One region of the Serratia sp. Nf2 genome, then DNA from elsewhere that is predicted to be linked to it. Evidence: predicted binding sites of a transcription regulator. Region 1 holds the regulator's gene; the other holds the start of a gene.
The links. Region 1 encodes Fur, which represses iron uptake genes when iron is present. Its sites were predicted from a motif close to ATAATAATGAGAACNACTATCAA; they were not measured.
Positions count from the first base shown of each region.

Region 2: the regulator Fur is predicted to act here: its motif matches at 2,020-2,042, upstream of C9411_RS17630 (Nramp family divalent metal transporter).

Region 1 covers NZ_PYTW01000005.1:319,543-322,927, reverse strand. Annotated here, with positions in the region: gene ybfE (LexA regulated protein) at 1-237, shown strand, start outside; gene fldA (flavodoxin FldA) at 502-1,041, shown strand; gene fur (ferric iron uptake transcriptional regulator) at 1,371-1,817, shown strand; gene C9411_RS13890 (beta-N-acetylhexosaminidase) at 2,063-3,385, opposite strand, start outside.
Region 2 covers NZ_PYTW01000008.1:58,310-61,694, forward strand. Annotated here, with positions in the region: tRNA gene C9411_RS17615 (tRNA-Ala) at 188-263, shown strand; tRNA gene C9411_RS17620 (tRNA-Ala) at 324-399, shown strand; gene C9411_RS17625 (NupC/NupG family nucleoside CNT transporter) at 517-1,704, opposite strand; gene C9411_RS17630 (Nramp family divalent metal transporter) at 2,082-3,317, shown strand; gene C9411_RS17635 (DUF2502 domain-containing protein) at 3,358-3,385, opposite strand, start outside.

The sequences.
Region 1 (3,385 bases):
CGCCGTCCGGGGCGCCCGAAAACCAACCCGCTTTCCCGCGATGAACAGCTTAGAATCAATAAGCGCAATCAGTTACGGCGCGATAAAGTGCGTGGATTGCGGCGCGTAGAGCTGAAAATCAACGCGGATGCGGTGGACGCCCTGAACAAACTGGCGGAACAGCGCAACATCAGCCGCAGCGAACTCATCGAGCAGATGCTGTTGGCACAACTGGCGGAAGAACAGCCGGAACATTGATCTCTTCGGCCGCACGCGCGGCGCGGCGTTAAGGACAACGCCGGATCGACCACGCTTTTCTTCATTCTCCGGCATCGCATAAATGCGATAAAACCCCGGCGCCACTTTCTGGCATGATACGCATTTACCGGTAAGAGACTGCGCCTGTCGGCGCCCGCCCCGGAGGCGAAAGGCTCTTGCCATGGCATCATTTTAATCGGCGTCAGCGGCGTCAGTGCCGGCGTCGAGTAATGCAATTACTTGAATTTAAAGGTTATACGCGATATGGCTACTGTAGGCATTTTCTTTGGCAGCGACACTGGCAATACCGAAAACATTGCCAAAATGATCCAGAAAATTCTCCAGAAACAGTTTGGCGACGACGTCTCTGAAGTGCATGACATCGCTAAAAGCAGCAAAGAAGACCTGGAAGGGTTCGATATCCTGCTGCTGGGTATCCCGACCTGGTACTACGGTGAAGCGCAGTGTGACTGGGATGATTTCTTCCCGACGCTGGAAGAAGTCGACTTCAACGGCAAACTGGTGGCGCTGTTCGGCTGCGGCGATCAGGAAGACTACGCGGAATACTTCTGTGACGCGATGGGCACCATCCGCGACATTATCGAACCGCGCGGCGCGGCCATCGTGGGCCACTGGCCGACCAAAGGCTATCACTTCGAGGCCTCCAAGGGCCTGGCGGACGACGACCACTTCATCGGTCTGGCGATCGACGAAGACCGTCAGCCGGAGCTGACCAACGAGCGCGTCGACGCCTGGGTCAAACAGATCGTCGAAGAGCTGAGCCTGGCCGATATCGTCGGCTAAGCCCCGGCACTGGCGAAAGGTTGAACAAAGGCCCTGTAAAGTGCATAGTGTGCCCACAGGGCCGTCATCGGCAGCAGGGATTGCTGCGATAGAAGCTACAGATTTGTAACTTCCCACCCCGTCACGGTAGACTGAGATATCGGTTTATCCCATCCATCAAGGCGTTGCATGCAAAACATGCAATAGTGCAATTATATCTTTGTTAACAACCGGCGGTTTCCATTTAGTACAACCGGTTCTATAATGAGACGCATTAACTCTTTGTGCCGACCGATGCCACAGGCGAGTACGCCTCAACTTGATTAGCATAGTAACAGGACTGAATTCGCATGACCGACAACAACATCGCATTGAAGAAGGCCGGCTTAAAAGTCACGCTTCCGCGACTCAAAATCCTGGAAGTACTGCAAAATCCGGAATGCCATCACGTCAGTGCGGAAGATTTGTACAAAAAACTGATTGATATGGGCGAAGAGATCGGGCTGGCAACGGTTTATCGCGTACTGAACCAGTTTGACGATGCGGGCATTGTGACACGTCACAATTTCGAAGGCGGCAAGTCCGTGTTCGAGCTGACCCAACAACATCACCACGATCACCTGATTTGCCTGGACTGCGGCAAAGTGATCGAATTCAGCGACGAATCCATCGAAGTGCGCCAGCGTGATATCGCCAAGCAGCACGGCATCAAGCTCACTAACCACAGCCTGTACCTGTACGGCCACTGTGAAACCGGTGACTGCCGCGAAGACGAAACGCTGCACGACAAGAAATAAGCCTGACCGGCTATGAAAAACCGCCTCACACCGAGGCGGTTTTTTTATGCCCTCCGTGCAACGGGCAAAAAAATCCCCGGACAAGCCGGGGGAAAATCATGTCATGAAATATCACAATTGCAGCGGCACAGCGACTCCACGTACTCCTCTCACTACAACGTCCGCCCTACGCCGACACGCGCGGGCGAACGCATTCCCCCTTCGTTATACGGCCGCCGCCAGGACAGCAGGCCGTTGCACCGGGCTTAGACCTTTTCGGCGCGGCTGTAGCGTTTGCCGTCCGGGCTGACCGACCGCACCTGAACGTCACCCGAGACCGCCGGCTTGGCCTTGGCGTCATAGCGCTGCCACTGCTTGCCGCCGTCGGTGGAGTACTCGATGCCCAATCCCGGCAGCGCGATATTCGCCTCCAGCTTGCCGCCCGCTACGCGTGCGCCCGGCACCGGCAGACGGTAAGCGACGCCGCCCTTATCCAGCTTGGCCAGTTCACGCTGACCCAGGATATTGGCGAAGCGCAGCCAGTCTTTCTCCAGCATCTTGGTATCGACAAAGTGGGTTTCCCCGCCTTTGTATTCGCGGCCTGCGCGGTAGTCCTGTTCCCAACCGGCGCGGTGCCAGGCGCGTTCTGCCACCGACAGCGCGCGTGGGAAGATCATGTATTCCATCTGCGGATCGGTGCGCTGGGTTTCGCTCCACAGCTGAGCGGACAGCCCGTAGGCGCCCGGCCACGGCTTGTCGCTCTTGGCGCTGAAGTGGTTGCCGTCGCGGTCGACCGAAGTTTCCGCGTTCTGCGGCATGTTGTCCGGCGCGAAGCTGAACACCTTGCGCTCGTCGCTGAAGCGGGTGCCCCAGTAGTAACCGCGCTCGTCCGGGTTCACCTCGTAAGGGAAGTCCATATAGACGTAGTCCGGGTTGGAAACCACCACTTCATACCCTTTGTTGGCCCAGTCGTTGACGCTATCGAAACCGCCCCAGTACAGGGTATCCCAGAAGTTGACGCCCACGCGCGAGGTGGCGAACGCCTTCGCGTTCTCGGCGTCTTTCAGGCCATCCTGCCAGGCCTGCATTCTGTCGATGCCATGCGCCTTCACCAGCTTGCTGACCTCTTGGCCGAAGTAGCTCGGCAGATGCTCCATGTCGGCCACCTTGCCTTCTTTGATCATCGTCTGGCACACCTGCGACTTGGCCCACGGCTTGTCTTCGTTGCTCTGATCGATGATGCCTTTGCCCGGCTCCGGTTTCGCCTTGTCGGTGTAGCCGGCGCCCAGGCGAATGTTTTTCGCTTCGTCGCCGCCGAAGTGCCAGGTCTTGATCGGCTGGCCGGCCTCTTTATGCATCTGGGCGATCTCGCCGATCACCTTGTCGACAAAACGCTGGGAAGAATCCAGGCACGGGTTCAGGTAGCTCTGGCGGTTAAAGAACTGCACGGAGGTGGTGTTGGAGGTATCGGTCGGATCCACCAGGCGGAATTCGTTGGCCTCCTGCTCTTTCCCGGCGGCATGCAGCTTTTTATAGCGCGCTTCCATCGAGACCACCGCGGCGCGGGCGTGTGCCGGCATGTCGATCTC
Region 2 (3,385 bases), on a different contig from region 1:
TTTTGCCATTTTGAGATGTAGCACGCAAAATGGATGAACTCTGCGCAAAGTGATGATTTTTTGGTGCCAAACATGCTGATTTGGCGGCTTTTTCAACGCTTGATTCAGTAATTCAATTTAGCCGTTGACAGCTTTGAGTGGGTTTCATATTATGCGCCCCGTTCACAGCACAAAGTGATTGTGGAACGGGGCTATAGCTCAGCTGGGAGAGCGCTTGCATGGCATGCAAGAGGTCGACGGTTCGATCCCGTCTAGCTCCACCAACCTTCTTTTCAGAGAGGTTGGGGAATACCGTAACGCCGGTCAAAGCGTACCACTTTTGTGGGGCTATAGCTCAGCTGGGAGAGCGCTTGCATGGCATGCAAGAGGTCGACGGTTCGATCCCGTCTAGCTCCACCACCATTTGAAAAGCCGACCTTAGGGTCGGCTTTTTGCTTTTCTTTTTTCATCTTCGCCGAATGCCAGCCAACAAAAAAGGCGCCCGCAGGCGCCTTGTTATCGCAGTCGGTTCGAGGCTTAGCCCAGTACCAGACCCGCGATGGAAGCGGACAGGATGCTGACCAGCGTAGAGCCGTACACCAGCTTCAGGCCAAAGCGCGACACCACGTTGCCCTGGTGTTCGTTCAAGCCCTTGATCGCACCGGCCACGATGCCGATGGAGGAGAAGTTGGCGAAGGACACCAGGAACACCGACAGGATCCCCAGGCTGCGCGGCGACAGCTCGGCAGACACTTTCTGCAGCTCCATCATTGCCACGAACTCGTTGGAAACCAGCTTGGTGGCCATGATGCTGCCAACCTGCAGGGCTTCGTGTTTAGGAATCCCCATAATCCAGGCGAACGGATAGAAGAAGTAGCCGAGGATTTCCTGGAAACTCAGGCCGAAGATGGCGCTGAACACACCGTTGAGCGCGGCGATCAGGGCGATGAAGCCGATCAGCATCGCGGCAACGATAATCGCTACTTTGAAGCCGGCCAGGATATATTCACCCAGCATTTCGAAGAAGCTCTGGCCTTCATGCAGGTTGCCGAGGTGCAGCTCTTCTTCTTTATTGGTGTCGTACGGGTTGACCAGCGACAGCACGATAAAGGTGCTGAACATGTTCAATACCAGCGCCGCCACCACGAACTTGGCGTCCAGCATGGTCATGTAGGCGCCGACGATGGACATGGAAACCGTAGACATCGCGGTCGCCGCCATGGTGTACATGCGCTTTTCCGACATCTTGCCCAGGATATCCTTGTAGGCGATGAAGTTTTCGGATTGGCCCAGGATCAGCGAGCTGACGGCGTTGAACGACTCCAGCTTGCCCATGCCGTTCACTTTCGACAGCACGGTACCGATAATGCGGATGATGAACGGCAGCACCTTGATGTACTGCAGAATACCGATCAGCGCCGAAATGAAGACGATCGGGCACAGCACCTTCAGGAAGAAGAACGCCAGGCCTTTGTCGCCCATGCCGCCGAATACGAAATCAGTCCCTTGTCCCGCAAACCCGAGCAGTTTGTCAAACAGCGCGGCAAATCCTTTTACGAAGCCCAAACCCGCTTCTGAATGCAGGAAAAAGTAGGCCAGCAGTACTTCGATAACCAGTAGTTGAATAACATAGCGAATGCGGATGCTTTTACGATCGCGGCACACCAACAGGGCCAGGATCGCCACCACCACTATCGCCAACGCAAAGTGCGCAATATGGGACATGTTTGCTCCAAATTTGAGGCAGGCTGAATTTCGGCTGTCATTTTATGTAACGCTACGTTTAAAAACGAGACTTCTATTGCAAATATGGAAAATCATAGCGGGAGTTCTCCTAAAGTGTTACGCAAAAGCATAAAAAATCAAGACGTTAAAGCAGCAATAGGAAATTCGTATTCTTGTGCTAACCTGTCTTTCAGGGGTATTGCAGCCAAAATCTCATCAGAAAAGCACGGAAATCGGTAAGCTCAGCGCTGAACCCTTCGATAAAACCGTTAATGTTGGCTATTACAGAGATAAGTTTTACCGCTCTAAATGCGCTTGATAATTATTATCATTTATATAGAGTGGAGATAAACGTAATTTCAGTAAGGGTTCAACATATGCTGAACAGTCGCGTGGTTGAAACCACCTCCGGGCGCTCCGCCAGAAAAATCAAACTCTCGCTGATGGGGCCCGCCTTCATCGCCGCTATCGGCTATATCGATCCCGGTAACTTCGCCACCAACATCCAGGCCGGCGCCTCGTTCGGCTACAGCCTGCTGTGGGTGGTCGTCTGGGCCAACGTGATGGCGATGCTGATCCAACTGTTGTCCGCCAAGCTGGGCATCGCCACCGGAAAAAACCTGGCCGAGCATATTCGCGATCGCTTTCCGCGGCCGGCGGTGTGGGCCTATTGGGTGCAGGCGGAGATCATCGCCATGGCGACCGATCTGGCCGAATTTATCGGTGCGGCGATCGGCTTCAAGCTGCTGCTCGGCGTGTCCCTGTTGCAGGGCGCGGTGCTGACCGGTATCGCCACCTTTTTAATTTTGATGCTGCAAAAACGCGGTCAAAAGCCGCTGGAGCGGGTGATTGGCGGCCTGCTGCTGTTCGTCGCCGCCGCTTATATCGTCGAGTTGGCATTCTCCCAGCCGCAGCTCGCGCCGCTGCTGAAGGGCATGGCGCTGCCCGATCTGCCTAACGGCGATGCGGTATTTCTGGCCGCCGGGGTATTGGGCGCCACCATCATGCCGCACGTGATCTACCTGCATTCGTCGCTCACCCAAATCGGCGGCGAGCACGACAAGGCGGAGCGCTATGCCGCCACCAAGGTCGACGTCGCCGTGGCCATGACCATTGCCGGTTTCGTCAACCTGGCGATGATGGCCACCGCCGCTGCCGCGTTTCATTTCAGCGGCCACAGCGGCATCGCCGATCTCGACGTGGCTTACCTGACGCTGCAACCGCTGCTCGGGCAAGCCGCTGCCACCGTGTTCGGCCTGAGCCTGGTGGCCGCCGGCCTCTCTTCCACCGTGGTGGGCACGCTGGCGGGGCAGGTGGTTATGCAGGGGTTCGTGCATTTCCATATTCCGCTGTGGCTGCGGCGCGCGGTGACCATGCTGCCATCGTTTATCGTCATCATGCTGGGGATGGACGCGACGCGCATTCTGGTGCTAAGCCAGGTGCTGCTCAGCTTCGGCATTGCGCTGGCGCTGGTGCCGCTGCTGGCTTTCACCGGCAATCGGGCGCTGATGGGGGAAATGGTCAACGGCCCAGTGGTGCAAAACCTGGGCAAGCTGATCGTGCTGGTGGTGGTGGGATTGAACGGCTATCTGCTGATCGGTAGCGTGCTGTAGGAAAAAAAACGCGGGCCGGCATGGTGCCGGCCCGTCGCCGTTAATCGCGGTCGTCATCGCCGTGGCGG